4 regions of the Massilia sp. P1_C10 genome follow, and region 1 is predicted to be linked to each of the others. Evidence: predicted binding sites of a transcription regulator. Region 1 holds the regulator's gene; each other region holds the start of a gene.
The links. Region 1 encodes FNR, which switches genes on or off when oxygen is low (the NO sensors DNR and NnrR bind a similar motif). Its sites were predicted from a motif close to TTGATNNNNATCAA; they were not measured.
Positions count from the first base shown of each region.

Region 2: a site for FNR is predicted at 2,068-2,081, ahead of AC1D02_RS02110 (glycine-rich domain-containing protein). Genes of this name have one in related genera too.
Region 3: a site for FNR is predicted at 2,603-2,616, ahead of AC1D02_RS01260 (carbohydrate kinase). Genes of this name have one in related genera too.
Region 4: a site for FNR is predicted at 2,772-2,785, ahead of oxc (oxalyl-CoA decarboxylase). Genes of this name have one in related genera too.

Region 1 covers NZ_JBFUAC010000005.1:208,983-213,405, reverse strand. The annotation lists gene AC1D02_RS13140 (T6SS immunity protein Tli4 family protein) at 1-288, opposite strand, end outside; gene fnr (fumarate/nitrate reduction transcriptional regulator Fnr) at 1,152-1,919, opposite strand; gene AC1D02_RS13130 (DEAD/DEAH box helicase) at 2,009-3,259, opposite strand; gene AC1D02_RS13125 (hypothetical protein) at 3,352-3,480, opposite strand; gene AC1D02_RS13120 (MSCRAMM family protein) at 3,547-4,423, opposite strand, start outside.
Region 2 covers NZ_JBFUAC010000001.1:446,838-451,260, forward strand. The annotation lists gene AC1D02_RS02105 (TonB-dependent receptor domain-containing protein) at 1-1,308, opposite strand, end outside; gene AC1D02_RS02110 (glycine-rich domain-containing protein) at 1,330-1,911, opposite strand; gene AC1D02_RS02115 (glycine-rich domain-containing protein) at 2,260-2,985, opposite strand; gene AC1D02_RS02120 (CHASE domain-containing protein) at 3,273-4,423, opposite strand, start outside.
Region 3 covers NZ_JBFUAC010000001.1:248,581-253,003, forward strand. The annotation lists gene AC1D02_RS01250 (LysR family transcriptional regulator) at 1-475, opposite strand, end outside; gene AC1D02_RS01255 (pseudouridine-5'-phosphate glycosidase) at 486-1,415, opposite strand; gene AC1D02_RS01260 (carbohydrate kinase) at 1,418-2,554, opposite strand; gene xapA (xanthosine phosphorylase) at 2,827-3,669, shown strand; gene AC1D02_RS01270 (phosphopentomutase) at 3,695-4,423, shown strand, end outside.
Region 4 covers NZ_JBFUAC010000002.1:489,721-494,143, forward strand. The annotation lists gene frc (formyl-CoA transferase) at 1-888, opposite strand, end outside; gene oxc (oxalyl-CoA decarboxylase) at 926-2,641, opposite strand; gene AC1D02_RS06550 (Crp/Fnr family transcriptional regulator) at 2,835-3,443, shown strand; gene AC1D02_RS06555 (hypothetical protein) at 3,617-3,787, shown strand; gene AC1D02_RS06560 (hypothetical protein) at 3,983-4,132, shown strand; gene AC1D02_RS06565 (2-dehydropantoate 2-reductase) at 4,200-4,423, opposite strand, start outside.

The DNA.
Region 1 (4,423 bases):
TTTCTGGCCGGGAGCTGCGCCATCAATAACTTTGCCGAACAGAGAATCGCTAGCGGCGAGCGCGCTACCCTTCAAAAATATTCGGTTCTTTTCAATCTCTACGAGTTGAGCATTTATACGTGTGGATATTGTATGTGCTTCACCCGAGTGGAAATCGATGGGGAAATCCACATCTGTAGGCCCGAAGACCGCATTCGCAGTCGAAGGTATTTCAACAATAAATTGCCCAAAGCAAATCTTTTTCGTTCTTTTAAAGAGTGGTTCAAGTCGTGATGATAGAGCCGTCATGCTGGGCCTCTTTGATGACTGGACTGGATGATCGCAGGCGTTCAGAAACGGTGTTGAGAAGAAAATCAGTGCCGTAAAAGCGACGGTTTTGGTTGATTGTCGTGAAGAACTCATTTTGCAGCCCACACCATGGAATGTGCAATTTTCACAAGGCAGTACAGCGTGGAGCAAAGGGGGCTAGCGCCTTGGTAGCTGTGCTGCCTCGATCTGTGAGAAATTGCAGTTCAACCGGCAATGCAGTGAACTGCTTCAGCGACATCCCGGCTTCTAGCGAAACACACAGCAGCCGGTACTCGATCCCTCCGCAAATCGCTTCGCCGCCGCTGACATTCTTAACCAGGAGCTGGTTTTCGGCCAGTCCACGATCGGTAGCGAAGCGCAGGCGAATGGACGATTCGCTCCACTAAGACCAGCGAACGGATTGGGAAGCGGGATGCCTGTCATGTCGCGATCTCCGTTGAGCGGCGCTGCTGTTCCAAGGTTGGATCGAAGGAAATCTTGCTCCCTATAACAGTTTTTCGATTTGAGTTATCGCAAAAATGCTTAGGCGAAATTCGCGATAGGGCTGGAGCACGTTGCCGGGACGGGTTGGCCAAGCCGGTATGGTTCGGGCTTGCCTTGGGAGGATGCTCACGCTACGAGCTGCGCTTCGGCTGTTCGTGTGCGTGCGCGAGCTGGGGTCGCCGTCACATCTGGCGCGCTTCACCGATCGCGTACTGCCGCACTCGCGGAAGATGCGGGATCGTCAGCGAGGCGCTGCCCCAGAATACCCGGGTGATCGGGCTGGTGAAGTGCTTCGGCTTCGAGGTTGCGCTGGCGCCGAAGGAGCGAACGATGCGCTTATGTCCTTCCGCTGGAGGAGGTCACGACAACGGGCTGCAATGCCCTGTGCCGGCCGCCATCGCGCGCAGCAGTTCCGGCTGCAGCAGCGTGACGTCGCGCTTGTCGACCTTCAGCAAGCCAAGCTGTTTGAAGCGCGACAGCAGCCGGCTGATGCTTTCGATCGTCAGTCCCAGGTAGTTGCCGATGTCCTCGCGCGACATGCGCAGCTGGAAGTGGGTGGCCGAATAGCCGCGCGCGGCGTACCTCGCCGACAGGTTGACGAGGAAGACTGCGAGGCGCTGCTCGGCGCGCATATTGCCCAGCAGGAGCATGACGTTCTGCTCGCGCGTGATTTCGTCGCTCATCAGACGATGGAAGTTGTGCAGCAGCGCGGGCAGGTGGCCGCACAGCTCTTCGAGCTCGTCGAACGGGATTTCGCACACTTCGCTGTCTTCCAGCGCCACCGCGTCGCAGTGGTGGTGGCCGCCGCCAATCGCGTCAAGGCCGAGCAGCTCGCCGGCCATCTGGAAGCCCGTAATTTGCTGCTCACCGGCGGCGTTAACCTGCGAGGTCTTGAAGTGTCCGAAGCGGATGGCGTAAAGATTACGGAACGGCTCGCCCATCTGGTACAGGCGTTCGTCGCGCGCCACACGCCGCCGGCGGCCGATAGCGGCGTCGAGCAAACTGAAGTCGTCCTCATCGAGTCCTGAAGGCAAACACAGCTGATCCGAGCTACAGGCTGCGCAGCTCGGCTTGAATCCATTCGCGCGGAAGGGCGGCGCGATGGCAAAGGGCCGTGGATGGTTCACGTGGTCGGACTCGTGATTCCCGTTCTGCGGGGGACGCTTCCATTATAGTGCTGACGGGCGGACACTGCCAGCGCCGCCCGGGCTTTTCCCTAGCGCCGCGCGAAGCGCACGTCCACCTCGGTGACCTTGGCGTCGCCCTTGGGCTTCTTCGGCTTTTTCGGCTTCTTCACCACTTCGCCGCGGGTGTTCGTGACCGGCACGCGATGATCGGGCTCGAAACCCGCTTCCTCGACCCGCTCCAGCGTTTGTTTCGTCAGCACTTCAATCGCGGCCAGCTGCGTGACTTCGTCGGCGCACACCAGCGACACCGCTTCGCCCGAGGCGCCGGCGCGGCCGGTGCGGCCGGTGCGGTGGACGTAGTCTTCGGCCACAATTGGCAGGTCGAAGTTGACCACCAGCGGCAAGTCGTCGATGTCGAGGCCGCGCGCGGCGACGTCGGTGGCGACCAGGATGCGCGCGTCGCCGGCCTTGAAGCGCTCCAGCGCGCGCAGGCGCGCCGGCTGCGGCTTGTCGCCGTGGATCGAGTCGGCCGGGATGCCGTGCGATTGCAAGGTGTCGACCAGCGCGTCGACCCCCTTGCGGGTCTTGACGAACACCAGCACCTGGCCCCAGCGCTTCTTCTTCAGCAGGTGCATGAACAGTTCCGGCTTGCGCTTCTTGTCGACCGGGACGATCCACTGCGCGATCGCCTTGACGGTGGTGTTGCGCGGACTGACTTCGATGCCGAGCGGGTCGCGCAGCAGCTTGCCGGCCATCGCACGGATCTCGTCGGAGAAGGTGGCCGAGAACAGCAAGGTCTGGCGCCGCGCCGGAAGGGCGGCGAACACCGCATCGAGCTCGCGCGAAAAGCCCAGGTCGAGCATGCGGTCCGCTTCGTCGAGCACCAGCACCTGCACTTGGTCGAACTTGACGGCGTTCTGGCGGTGCAGGTCGAGGAGGCGCCCCGGTGTGGCGACCAGCAGGTCGAGGCCTTTGCGCAGCTTCATCATCTGGGGATTGATGCTGACGCCGCCGTACGCGACGTGGGTGCGCAGCGGCAGGCTGGCGCCGTAGGCCAGGAAGCTCTGGTGCACCTGCTCGGCCAGTTCGCGGGTCGGCACCAGCACCAGCGCGCGCACCGAATTGGCGGCGACCCTGGTCCCCTCCATCGTCAGCTTCTGCAGGATCGGCAGCGCGAACGCGGCGGTCTTGCCGGTGCCGGTTTGGGCGGCGGCCATCACGTCGCGGCCCGCCAGCACGGCGGGAATGCCCTGCAGCTGGACCGGCGTCGGCGTTTGGTAGCCAAGTTCGGCCAGGGTGCGGACCAGCGGATCGATCAGTCCAAGGGAGTCAAACGACATGGAAAATACCTGCTAATGGAAGGGAACGGGCGACAGTTTACCCTGTCGCGCACCGACAAGTGGCGAAAAACGCGCGCGCGGCCGGCCTGGCGCTATGCGGCCGGCGTCGTGATGGCCGGTGTGGCGACCGTCGGCTTGAGCGGATCGTGCTTGTCCTTGCAGCCCGCCACGCACAGGCAGGCGAGGGCGAAGGCGGCGCATCGGAGCGTGAATGGCTTCATCGCAAAGTCCCCTTTGAAACGGCCATGATACTGAAAACCGCCGGGCCGGGGCGCGCGCTCGGGCGGCTAGGGCGGCGCCGCGCTGACGACGATATCGCGGCCGTTGAGCGAGTTTCCGTCCGGGCCGATGGTCACGGCCGGCGCGCCGGATTGCGCCAGGCGCAGGCGTTCGAGCTGGGCCGGCGCGATGCGCAGCTGGTAGCGACCCGGCAGCACGTACGGGATCACGTACGAGCCGTCCGCGTTGCTCCGGACAGCGGCCGCAACGCTGCCGGCTGCGTCGACCAGCTCGACCTGCAGCTCGCCGATGCCGCGTTTGGCGCCTTTCTCAAGCAGCCAGGTGGTGCCGTCGACGTCGCCGCTGACGCTGACGGCGAAGTCGATCGCGGCCACCTTGCCCGGCCGCGGCACCACGCGCACTCCCTTGACGCGCGCCACCCATTGTGGATCGTCCAGCGTGCTCGGGTCGAAACCGATGTCGACGTTGACGTTGGGCGGCAGCCGGTCCAGCCACGCGAAGCCGGCGGCGTCGGTGCGCGCCAGGTGGTTGCCGCCATTGACGGTGAAGCCGGCGCCCTTGATCGCTTCGTCGCCGGCGTCCATCACGCCGTTCTGGTTCTTGTCGAGGAAGACCCGCACGGAGGCGGTGCCGCTGCCGGCCATCGGCTGGGCGCCGGCCAGCCAGCGCGACTGGCGCGGCTCGCGGCCAAGCGCGACGAACAGGCGCGCGCCGACGCCCATCTCGCGGCGGCTCGACCAGAACGCGGTGACGCCAAGGCCGTAGCTGCCAAGGCTCTTGTTGATGCCGCCGGTGACGCGCACCGTGCGGTCGACGAAGGAGCGGGTCACGCCGATGTTGGCGAGATAGCCGTCGGCCAGGTTGCGGTCGGCCGCGATTGCAATCGCCGACAGGGCGCGCAGCGGCAGTACGCCGAAATCGACC
Region 2 (4,423 bases), on a different contig from region 1:
CTTCGACTGCGAGCCCCAGTTGACGCGCGTCTGGGCCTGGTCCGCGTCGCCGCGGCTAAAGTAAAGGTCGTAGGTCCAGTCGGCCGTGAGCGCACCCTTCAGGCCGACCGTGTATTGGCGCGTCCGGGTATCGAAGTCGAAGTGGCGCGGTCCCAGTTCGACGAAGCGTCGGTTGATCATCAGCGGGACGATGGTGGGGTCGCCTTCGACGCAGCTGGCGGCGGCAATGCCGCGCCGCGCGCACAATTGCTGGCGCGCCGCGGCGGGAATGAAGGGATTGCCGATCGGGACATTGAAGGTGCTGCTGAAGGTCCCGGCCTCGGCGATGCTGGCGCCAACCTTGCTGTCGGTGTAGAGCAGTTCGGCGTACGCTTCCGCATGTTCGTTGAACCTGAAGTTGCCCAGCGAGGTCGCCTGCGTCCGGTCGAAGCCGGTCACGTAATAGTTGGGCGGGTTGCCGTTGTAGAGCTGGACCGGCTGCACCAGCGCGCCGCTGGCCGGATCGATCTGCCAGACGCCGGACAGCGCGTCGCTGCCGCCGGCGCCCTTGCTGGTCGAAAACGCCGACGGCACCGTGGTCGTCGATCCGGTCGGCGCGCCGTTCAGTGAGTTCAGGCTGGTGACGCCGTAGCTGCGCGCGCCCTGGGTCAGCGGATCGGCGCGCGTCTTGCCCACGCTCAGCACCACACTGCCGCGGTTGTCGGGCAGGTTGGCGCCGACGGTCAGGTCGGCGCGGCGGCGCCTGGCGTCGCGCTGGCCGGTGGTGGCGCCGTACGAGGTGCTCAACTCCACGCCGGTGAAGTTGCGCTTCAGGTTGAAGTTGACCACGCCCGACACCGCATCGGCGCCGTACACGACCGACGCGCCGCCGGTGATCAGGTCGACGCGGCTGATCAACGCCAGCGGGACGGCATTGGTGTCGACCGCGCTGTTCAGGTTGAACGGGACAAGCCGGCGCCCGTTGACCAGCACCAGCGTGCGGTTCGGGCCGAGGCCGCGCAGGTCGACGGTGGCGGCGCCGGCGGAGCCGTTGTTGGTGCCGGGTCCCATTGCCGGCGCCGCGGCCGGCAAGTTCTTGAAAAATTCTTCGACGGCGATCGGTTGGGAAGCCGTGATGTCGTCGGCCCGGATCGATGAAATCGGACTGTTGGAGGTGGTGCCCGGCGCGGTGATCCGGGTGCCGGTGACCACGACCACCTCCATTTTTTCCTGCGCCCGCGGCGACTGCGGTACAAGCGCCAGGCTGGCCACGGCGACGCACGAAAGCATCCGGCGCAGCCTGCGCGCCAGTATTGTCTCGCAGTCCATGGCAGGCGCCATCATGGAAGCCTACACCCGGGCGAGGGCAGGGCGATCGGTGCGGTGGCCACCAATGAACGTGCCAGCGGGCGCGCAGTCGTTTGCGCTGCTGCCGCTGCCGGCCACCTCCGGCTCGGCCCTGGTGCAGTATGCCGGCTGGGCCGCGGCCCTGGTGCAGTAGGCCGGCTGCGCCGGGCCGCGCAGCCGTGGGCTGCGATCGGCCACAGGCCGGATATAGCTTTCGCCAAACACCTCTTCGTACAGTTCGCGCATGCGCTGGCCCATCTGCGCCAGCGCTTTCGCATCTGCTTTGCCGCGCAGGCCCATGTAAGGGAAATGGTGCAGGAAGTAGCCGAACACCTGGTCGCAGTCGGCGGCATATTTCATCGTGTCGAGGATGTGGTAGTGCCAGAAGGTGTCGACGTCGACCAGCGGGGCGGTCGGCTCGTGAGGGAACATTTTCATCAGGTACAGAAAGCGCCGATATTCGACTTCGACCGTATCGGCCTGCTCGCGGGTCCATCCTTTGCCGTCGTCCTGACGCATCAGTTTCACTTTGATCGGGTCGAGGTCGAGGGCGGCGATCGCAGCGAAGTCATTGAAGGAGATCATGCTTGAATCCTTTCTTGTTAAATTCATGGAAGGTCGGTTCGCCTTTTCAACGCTTGCTGACAGCCGAGAATTGGGCCATTTCCAGTAGGCCATTGTCTCAACGACATTGTTTGATATGACGAAAAGCAAATATGCTGCAATTGATGTGCGCGGACGTTGAGAATTATCAATTGACCCACGTATTGATCAACGCGCGGGCGCGGTCCCTGAGGAGGAAAGTGGCGCTCGCCGGTCGCGTCAATGGGGCGTCGCGGGGCGGGCGCGGATGACGAAACAAGGGCCGCGACGAAGGCGGCCCTGAGGTGGATGGCGTTTCCGCCTGCGGCTTGCTGGCCTGCAGTGCGCTTGCTACGCCGCCGCGGACAGGGTCGGCCGCTCCGAATAGAAGTGCCCGGCCTGGACTGCGCGCGCCTGGTCGGCTGCGCCGCCCGGCGACGCTGCGGCGCGGTCGTTGGCAGCGGCCGTTGCCGATGACCAGGCGGTCTTCACGGTGGCGGAGGACCAGGCCGTTTTCGCGGTCGCCGACGACCATGCCGTTTTCGCCGTCGCCGACGACCACGCGGTTTTCGCCGTCGCCGAGGACCAGGCGGTTTTTGCAGTGGCCGACGACCAGGCCGTTTTCGCGGTCGCGGACGACCAGGCGCTTGTCACCGAGGCGCCGCGCGCTGCCGATCCGGCGGCCGCATCCTGCTGATGATATGCCTCGCCGAACGTCTCTTCATACAGTTCCTGCATGCGCACGCCGATCCGGTGATGCGCCGCCTCGTCGTCTTCGCCGCGCAGGCCGATGTACGGAAAGTGGTGCAGGAAATAGCCGAACACCTGCTCGCAATCGGCCGCGTATTTCATCGTGTCGAGGATGTGGTAGTGCCAGAAAATGTCGACGTCGAACAGCGGCGCGGTTTGCTCTTGCGGGAACTTTTTCATCAGGTACAGGAAGCGCCGGTATTCGAATTCCATGGCATTGGCATGCTCCAGCGACCAGCCTTCGCCGGACTCCTTGTGCATCAGCTTGACTTTGATCGGGTCCAGGTCAAGGGCGGCGATCGTGTTGAATTCTGCGTTCGGTTTCATGGCATATCCTTAGTATTTGGAGTTTGTAACTATTAGTTATAATTTACTTCAAACTTCGTCGTTCACGCTCACGGTTCTGGATCCTCCTTGATGGAATCCCCGAGTGGGGGGCGGCCTGGCTCTGCTGGTATTGATTCCGAGCAGTGAGGTAATTCTTGCGTACGGAGGCTGAGTGGAACTTGACTTCGGTCAACAAAATAAGCAGTCGATTCCTAATTGGGATGTGGATGCGCCGACACGCTCCTACGGCGGGAGCGAAGTGTCTGCGTAGGACAAGTGAAGGCTGATTAGGCCAATGTGATGGGCACGGGCAGCGCCGCGGGCGTCTCGGCGGACGCGGCCGGCGCGATCGGGTCGCCGAATGCGGGTACCGCCACCTGGATGGTGGTGCCGGCGGCCGGACCGCTGGTAACCTCGAAGGTGCCGCCGAGGATATTCACGCGCTCTTCGATACCGACCAGGCCGAACGAGCCGGGCTTGTGGCGGCCATTCGTCTGCAGGCCGACGCCGTTGTCGCCGACCGTCATCGCGATCCAGCCGCGTTCGACCCGCAGTTCGATGCGCACCCGGCTCGCTTTGGCATGTCGCGAAATATTGCTCAGCGATTCCTGCAAGATGCGGAACAGGGCAGTGGCACAACGGTCGCTGACCTGGATCTCCTGATGGTTCTCCACCAGCTCGCAGAGAATGCCGGTGCGGCGCCGGAATTCCGTGATTTGCCAGTCGACTGCCGCGTTCAGGCCAAGGTCGAGCACGTTCGGCCGCAAGTCGTTGATGATCTGGCGCACGCTCTTGATGGTCGCGTCGATCTGCTGCAGGGTCGACTGGGCGCGCGCGTGCAGGCGCGGATGGCGTTCGCTGGTGCGCGCCGACAGCATGTCGGCTTCGATCCGCAGGGCCAGCAGGTTCTGCCCGAGGTCGTCGTGGATCTCGCGCGCAATGCGCTTGCGCTCGCCTTCTTTGATGTGGTCGGCGTGCGCGGCCAGCCGGCGCAGGTTCTCATTCGACATTTGCAGCTTGGACTCGCTGGCGCGCAATTCCTGGGTCATGCTCTCGGCCAGGGCCACGGCGCCGCGGCGCGATGAGGCCAGCGTGTGATACAAGGTGTACAGCAACAAGGTGCTGACCGAGCCGGCCAGCATCGCCAGCCACGGCAGGTAGACTTCGAATTCGGTGTAGAGATTTGCCTTCCTGACGCTGAAGCGGGCCTCCCAGCTGCGTTTGCCGAATTCCATCGGCAAATTCGCGACGAAGGTCCAGCGGTCGGCCAATGCCTCGGGCGGGGAGGGCGCGGCCTCGGTTGCGTGGCTGTCGAACAGCATGATCCGATGGGTGGCGGCGCTCGCTTCGGTCCGGTCCGTGACGTCGGTCAGCGTCATTCTCACGTCACGCACCGGCATCTGCTCGAGCACGCCTTGCATCAGCTTGTTGACGCTGA
Region 3 (4,423 bases), on a different contig from region 1:
TGAGTTCGTCCGGATCGAGCCGCGGCTCGCGCCAGAAGCCGACGTCGATCTGCTTGGCGCGCAGCGCCTCGTACTGCACGTTCGGCCCCGACTCGTGCAGGGTCCACGTCACGCGCGGGAACTTGGTCTGGAATTCTTCGAGCAGGCTGGGGATCGGCCCCCACATCGCAGAGCCGACGATGCCCACGCGCAGGCGCCCGACTTCGCCGCGGTCGATCTGGCGGATCGTGTCGATCGTCATGCGCATGCGCCCCAGCAGGTCGGACGCCTCGGCCATCAGCGCCTTGCCGGCCACGGTCAGCTCGAACGTGCGGGTGGTGCGCGCGAACAGCTTCACCCCAAGCTCGCTCTCGAGCTTCATGATTTGCTGCGACAGCGGCGGCTGCGAAATGTGCAGCCGTTCGGCCGCGCGGCTGAAGCTCTTTTCTTCTGCGACGGCGAGGAAGTATTTCAGCTGTTTCAGGTCGATGGACATGGACGGGTTCTCAGATCGGTTGCAGGCCAGGCAGGTCGTGCAGCGCGATGGCGAGGCGCGCGCCGACGACCGCGTTGTGCTTGACCAGCGCGATGTTCGTGGCCAGGCTGCGTCCACCGGTCAGCTCCTTGATGCGCGCCAGCAGGAACGGCGTCACCGACTTCCCGGTCACGCCGCGCTGTCCCGCCTCGGCCAGCGCTTGGCCGGTGATGCGGTCGATTTCTTCCTTCGGCATCGCGAACGCTTCCGGCACCGGATTGGCGACCACCACGCCGCCGGCCAGGCCCAGCGCCCACTTGGTCTGGATGAACGCGGCCTGCTCCAGCGCGCCGTCCATCTGGAAGTCGGCCTTGAAGCCGCTCTCGCGCGTGAAGAAGGCGGGGAAGCCCGGCTGGCCGACGCCGATCACGGGCACGCCGTGGGTTTCCAGGTATTCGAGCGTCAGGCCGATGTCGAGGATCGATTTGACGCCGGCGCACACCACCGCCACGCTGGTGCGCGCCAGTTCCTGCAGGTCTGCCGAGATGTCGAAGCTGGTCTCGGCGCCGCGGTGCACGCCGCCGATGCCGCCGGTGACGAACACCTTGATGCCGGCCAGCGCCGCGCAGATCATGGTCGCGGCCACGGTGGTGGCGCCCAGCCGGTGCGAGGCGACGACGAAGGGCAGGTCGCGCCGGCTCACCTTCATCGCGTCCGGCGAGGTGCCCAGCTGTTCGAGCTGTTCCGCGGAGAGGCCGATGCAGATCTTCCCGCCGATGATCGCGATGGTGGCCGGCACGGCGCCCGCGTCGCGGATCAACTGCTCGACTTCGCGCGCCATCTGGACGTTCTGCGGATACGGCATGCCGTGCGAGATGATGGTCGATTCGAGCGCCACGACGGGCTTTCCGGCTGCGCGCGCTGCCGCCACTTCGGGCGAGAACAAGAGGAACTGCTGCATGGTCATTCTTGGTAAAGGGCGTTGAACGGTTGCGGCGCGACGCCGCCGAAGCTGTGGATCTCGTCGAGGCTGTCGATGTCCAGGTAAGGGCAGACCGTCTCCTCGCATTCAAGCGTCATGGCCGACAGCTTCAGGCCGCGCCGGCACGCCAGCTCGAGGTCTTCGCTGCCCTGGAACAGCGACCAGCACACGGCCGCCGCGAAAGCATCGCCGGCGCCGGTGACGTCGACGATGCGCGCCTCGGGCGCTTCGAGCTTGTTCACGCCGTCGGCGCGGCTATATACAACGCCCTTGCCGCCGCGCGTGACGATGACGTCCTGCGCGCCTTGCTCGCGCACCAGCGCGCAGGCGGCGGCGAGGTCGGCGTCGGTGACGATCTTCCTGCCGATGCGGGTCTCCAGTTCGCCGTGGTTCAGGATCAGCAGGCGCACGCCATGCAGGTCGAGCGGCAGGCGCGCCATTTTCGGCTGCGACACCGCCACCACGACCAGCGGCGCCGCGCCGTGCGCCGCCTCGGCGATCAGCGCGGCCACCGTGTCGAGCGGCAGGTTCAGGTCGGCGATGGTCAGCGCGGGCAGGGCGGAAGGCGCGCGCTCGGCCAGGAAGGCCGGCGTGAGCGCGTCATACAGCGCCATGTCGGCCAGCGCGACCAGCATTTCGCCGTGATCGTCCAGCACCGCGGTATAGGTGCCGCTGCAGGTGTTTTCGAGCTTGAGCGTGCCTCGCGTGTCGATCCCGGCCGCCTCGGCGTGCGCCAGCAGCGCGCGGCCCGACGAGTCGCTGCCGATCGCGGTGGTCAGCGCGACCGGGGCGCCGAGACGCGCCAGGTTCTCGGCGATGTTGCGCGCCACGCCGCCGAACGACTCGTCCTGGCGCGCCGGATTCGAGGTGCCCATCGTCAGCGTGCCCAGCGAACGCAGTTTGCGATCGAGGTTGGCCGCGCCGACGCAGGCGATCGGCCGCTTCCCCGGCAGGACATACGCGCGCCCGAGCAGGCGCCGCTCGCGGATCAGGCCCGCGATATGGCCGGCCACCGCGGAGCGCGACAGCCGCAACTGCACCGCCAGGTCCTGCTGGGAGATGAAAGGGTTCGCACGAATCAGCTCGTACAACTGGTCTTTTTTCGACGGCTCGGTCACGGGACGCTTTTCAAAAACATTTGTTTTTGATGGTAGACAGTTGTTGAATTGATGTCAATCACTGATCGCTTCCCGGTCGGAGTGGGGTGGTCCGTGCTGTCGCGCCGGGCCAACGGAGTGCGCCGATTTATATCGAGTATATATAAATAGCGAAGAAAAAGGGTATTTGCCATACATATCCAACTTCATGCATAGTTATAATACTAGGCTGGCCTCACGTGCCCGCGCCTTCCACCCTGATTGAAGCTCCTCTCACCGAACAAGGAAATCGCATGTCCAACAACACCCCATTCGAAGCCGCCGATTTGATCCGCGCGCGCAAGCCTGGATTCACGCCGCGCGTGGCGATGATCCTGGGTTCCGGACTGGGCGTGCTGGCCGAGCAGATGACCGACGCCGTGTCGATCGGCTTCGACGAACTGCCTGGCTTCCCGATCAGCACGGTGCACGGCCACGCCGGCGAACTGGTGCTCGGCACCCTGGCCGGCGTCGACGTCGTCTGCATGAAAGGCCGCGGCCACTTCTACGAGGGCTACGGCATGGGCGTGATGACGTCGGCCGTGCGCACCATGAAGCTGCTCGGCTGCGAGATGCTGTTCGTGACCAACGCCGCCGGATCGCTGCGCACCGAAGTCGACGCCGGCAGCCTGGTCGCGCTGACCGACCATATCAACTGGCTGCCAGGCACGCCGATGATCGGCCCGAACGACGACCGCTTCGGCCCGCGCTTCTTCAGCATGGCCAACGCCTACGACGCCGACATCCGCGGGCTGGTCAAGCAGACCGCCGCCGACAAGGGCATCACCCTGCACGAAGGCGTGTTCATCGCCTACCCGGGCCCGAACTTCGAGACCGCCGCCGAGATCCGCGCGATGGCCAAGCTGGGCGCCGACGTGGTCGGCATGTCAGTGGTGCCGGAAGTCGTCTCGGCCCGCCACTGTGGGCTGAAGGTCACCGGCGTGTCGGTCATCACCAACCTGGCCGAAGGCATGTCGCCATTCCCGCTGTCGCATGAGCAGACCCTGAAGTACGCCGCGATCGGCGCCAAGGACCTGGTCACCCTGATTCTCGCGTTCCTGGAAAACGTGGCCAAGACGCCGCGCGCCGACGCCTGATCGTCACACACTAACGAGGCATACCATGTCCCGCGCATTCATACTTTTGCTTGACTCCTTCGGCCTGGGCGCCGCGCCCGACGCCGACAAATTCGGCGACACCGGCGCGAATACCTTCGGCCACATCGCCAGCTGGGCCTTTGACTCCGGCAAGCCGATGTCGCTGCCCAACCTCGAGCGCCTCGGCCTGGCCGCCGCGGCCCACATCGCCTGCGGCGAATGGGCGGCCGGCTTCAACCAGCGCGACGGCTTCACCGGCGCGTACGGCGTCGCGCACGAGCAGTCGACCGGCAAGGACACCCAGAGCGGCCACTGGGAAATCGCCGGCGTGCCGGTCAATTTCGACTGGGGCTATTTCCCGCGCACCGTGCCGTCGTTCCCGGCGGAGCTGACCGACAAGCTCAAGGAAATCACCGGCGTGCCGGGCTTCCTGGGCGACTGCCACGCGTCCGGCACCGACATCATCAACAAGCACGGCGACGAGCATGTCGCCACCGGCAAGCCGATCATCTACACCTCGGGCGACTCGGTGATGCAGATCGCCGCGCACGAAGAGTCGTTCGGCCTGGATCGCCTGTACGCGGTCTGCGAAGCGGCCTACGAACTGGTCAAGCCGTACAACATCGGCCGCGTGATCGCGCGTCCCTTCCTGGGCGAGAACGGCAACTACCGCCGCACCAGCAACCGCCACGACTACGCCGTGCCGCCGCCGGCGCCGACCCTGCTCGACCACGTGAAGAACGAAGGCGGCGAA
Region 4 (4,423 bases), on a different contig from region 1:
GTACGCCGGGTCGTTGGCCCACTCAGGCTTGCCGATGGCGCGCGTGATTGGCTCCCAGGCATGACCCTGGATGGTGAAGTAGATGTAGGCGTTAGGATCGGTTTCCCAGCCCTTGCACTTCAGAACCCAGCCTGGCTGGCCGCCGCCGCCAGCATTGCCGCCGCGTGGCACATAGTCGGCGAACTTGCCGTGCGGGTACTGTGGATACTCTTCCAGGTAGCCGACGCGGTCCAGGCGCTGCTGGTCGCGCAGTTTCACGCGGCACAGGTTCAGCACGGAGTCCTGCATCGAGACAGCAACCTTCTGGCCCTGGCCGGTCTTGTCGCGGCCGCGCAGGGCGGTCAGGATGCCGATGGCCAGGTGCATGCCGGTGTTCGAATCGCCCAGCGCCGCGGCCGAGATGGTCGGAGGACCGTCGTCGAAGCCGGTGGTCGAGGCGGCGCCGCCCGCGCACTGCGCAACGTTCTCGTACACTTTCAGGTCTTCGTAGTGGTGGCCATCCGAGAAACCCTTGACCGATGCGACGATCATGCCAGGGTTCAGCGAGTGGATGTGCTCCCAGGTAAAGCCCATGCGATCCAGTGCGCCCGGACCGAAGTTCTCGACCAGCACGTCCGATTCCTTGATCAGCTTGGTCAGGATTTCCTTGCCGGCCGCGGTCTTGGTGTCAAGGGTCAGCGACTTCTTGTTGCTGTTCAACATCGTGAAGTACAGGGCATCGACGCCAGGGATGTCGCGCAGCTGCGAACGGGTCACGTCGCCGGCGCCTGGGCGCTCGACCTTGACCACGTCGGCGCCGAACCATGCCAGCATCTGGGTGCAAGCCGGTCCTGCCTGGACGTGGGTGAAGTCGATGATTTTGATGCCTTCCAACGGTTTGTTGCTCATGCTGTTCTCCTTAAGTATTCGTTGATGCCGCTTTTAATTATTTCTTGCCGCTTTGCGGATTCAGGTTGGTCAGGCGGCCCGACTCGGTACCTGCATTCGGATCGATGACCGCGTTGATCAGGGTTGGCTTGCCCGAAGCGAGCGCTTCCTTCAGCGCCTTGTCCAGCTCTTCCGGGGTCTCGACGTTGTAGCCGATGCCGCCGAACGCTTCGATCATCTTGTCGTAACGCGCGCCCTTGACGAACGAGGTGACCGGCACGTCGTTCGGGTTGTTCGGGTTCAGGTTAGGATCGGTGCCCTTGTAGACGCCGTTGTTGTTGAACACCACCGTGATGACCGGCAGGTCGTAGCGGCAGATGGTTTCCAGTTCCATGCCCGAGAAGCCGAATGCGCTGTCGCCTTCGATCGCGATCACCGGCTTGCCGGAGATGACGGCCGCGCCGATCGCGAAGCCCATGCCGATGCCCATGATGCCCCAGGTGCCCGAGTCGAAACGCTTGCGCGGCTGGTACATGTCGACGATCGATCGTGCGTAGTCGAGCGTGTTGGCGCCTTCGTTGACGATGTTGATTTCCGGATTGGCCTTGACGACGTCGCGGATCACGCGCAGCGCGCTGTGGAAGTTCATCGGCGATGGATTCTGCTCCAGCGTCGCGGCCATCTTGGTCAGGTTCTTGTCCTTGCGCTCGGCAATGGCGCCGGTCCACTCCGCCGAAGGCTTCTGGTAGCCGCCGGCATCGATGCCCTTGACCAGTGCCTGCACGCAGGAGCCGATGTCGCCGATCAGCGGTGCGGCGATCGCCACGTTGCTGTCGATCTCGGTCGGCGAGATGTCGATCTGGATGAATTTCTTCGGAATCGCGCCCCAGGTCTTGCCCTTGCCGTGCGACAGCAGCCAGTTCAGGCGTGCGCCGATCAGCAGGACCGTGTCGGCTTCGGCCAGCACGAACGAGCGGGCCGCCGATGCGGACTGCGCGTGGGTGTCGGGCAGCAGGCCCTTGGCCATCGACATCGGCAGGTAAGGAATGCCCGATTTCTCGACCAGCGCGCGGATGTCGGCGTCGGCTTGCGCGTAAGCGGCGCCCTTGCCCAGCAGGATCAGCGGCTTCTTGGCGGACTTCAGCAGGTCCAGCGCGCGCTCGACCGAATCGGGAGCAGGCAGCTGAGCTGGAGCGGCATCGACGACCTTGACCAGCGAACGCTTGCCGTGGGCGGCGTCGAGGGTCTGGGCCAGCAGCTGGGCCGGCAGGTCGAGGTAGACGCCGCCTGGACGGCCCGACACGGCCGAGCGGATCGCGCGGGCGATGCCGATGCCGATGTCTTCGGCCTTGTTGATGCGATAAGCGGCCTTGCAGTATGGCTTGGCGGCGTTAAGCTGGTCCATCTCTTCGTAGTCGCCCTGCTGCAGGTCGACGATTTCGCGCTCGGACGAGCCCGAGATCAGAATCATCGGGAAGCAGTTGGTGGTAGCATTGGCAAGTGCGGTCAGGCCGTTCAGGAAGCCTGGCGCCGACACGGTCATGCAGATGCCTGGCTTCTTGGTCATGTAGCCGGCAATCGCGGCAGCGTTGCCTGCGTGTTGCTCGTGGCGGAAACCAATGAATTTCATGCCTTGCGCTTGCGCCAGGCGGCACAGGTCGGTGATCGGAATGCCGACCAGGCCGAAGATCGTGTCGATGTCGTTGTGCTTGAGGGCATCGATGACCAGATGGAAACCGTCGGTCATTTCTGTTGCTTGCGTGGTGTCTGTCATGATGAGATGTCTCCTCCAGTAATTCGATAAGGTGCTGCGGTTTGGACTGTCAGTACAAGCTTTGATCTGAGTCGATGTGCAGCCCGTCTTTTAGTGCGCCCACTATAGCGAGTCGCTCTGATATCTCTCATTGACCGAGGTCAATTTTCGCCGCATGATGTCGGCTCTTGTGAAATTAGGTAGCAAATCACTCATGACGTTAGTCGCCAACCACCCCGAGCGAAACATTATTCGCGTCCAGCTCAAGCAAAATGTCGTGCTGAAAGAGTTGCGCGAAAGCGAGATGGAAGCGCTCGAACCCTACTTGATCGTGGAGAACCACCAGAAGGGGGACCTGCTGCTGAACCAGGGCGTGCACGACATGGAGCAATACTTCGTGCTCGACGGCATCCTCAAGCGCGTGGTCACCAACCAGGAAGCAAAGGAGATGATCCTGCGCTTCTCGGCCGAACGCGAGATCGAGACCAGCTATGCCGCGTGGCGCCTGCACACGCCGACGCCCTACAGCATCGTGTGCGTGACCAAAGTGCGCATTGCGCGCCTGCCCCTGCACCAGTGGGTCAACTTCCTCGAGAGCCACAGCGCGGTCAAGGCGGCGTTCGAATACGAGGTGATGAACCTGATGAGCTCGATCATGGCGCACACCATTACCTTGCACCTGCTCGACGCGCCTGGCCGCGTGCACCGCTTCATGCGCAAGCATCCCGAGCTGTTCGACCGGCTGCCTAAGAAGGAGCTGGCGTCCTACCTGAACCTGTCGCCGGAAACGCTGTCGCGCCTGAAAAACCAGGGCAAGATTTAAGCGTTTTCCGCATTTTTCGCCGCAACAAAAAAAGAGAACCGGCCAAAAGCCCGGTTCTCCATAGGCAATATTCGCAGCGTTTATAACGCATATCAGAACTTGAAATTGGATCGGATCGACGGTCTTCGGTAAAGTCGTACCTATCGAATTCCACCAACTTTCAGGAGCTTCACATGACCACCATCACCGCTACCGCACCAGCCGGCTCGACCTACCCAGCACCGACCTCGACCTTTTCGTTCGCTTCGCTGATCGGCGCTTTCTTCATGGTCAACCTGCGCGAACAACTCGACGCTGAAACCGGCGGCGACAAGTCGGACGCAGCTTACGCTTACGGCCTGTAATCCACGCTCCAGCAGCGATGCCGCGGCAAGCGCGCGGCGCCATCAAAGACCCACCGCAAGCGGTGGGTTTTGTTTTTCAGGGCAGGCTGTTCTGCGCCACGCTTATATCCCATATCAGAACTCGCAATTGGATCGGATCGACAGTCTTCCGTAGACTTCTTCCTATCGAATTCAATTCACCTTCAGGAGCATGACATGACGACGATCACCGCTACCGCAGCAGCCCGCCCGGCCTTCTCCTTCGCTTCGCTGATCGCCGCTTTCTTCATGCTCGACCTGCGCGAACAGCTCGACGCCGAGACCGGCGGAGACAAGTCGGACGCGGCTTACGCTTACGGCCTGTAATTGACGCCGCGGCAAGAAAAAACCCACCGCATGCGGTGGGTTTTGTTTTTGAAGAACTAGACAGTCATCAGGCCATCGCGGTCTTGTGCATCTTCACGCCGCCGTGCTCCTCGGTCATGGTGCGCTCGAGCAGCTTGACCAGCGCGTAGGCCGAGTCGATGTGCGGCGTCGGGGTGCCGGTCAGCTTGCCCAGCTCCACCACCGATCCCACCAGCGCGTCGATTTCCGGCCCGCGCCCCGCTTCCACATCCTGCAGCATCGAGGTCTTGTGCTTGCCGACCTTTTCGGCGC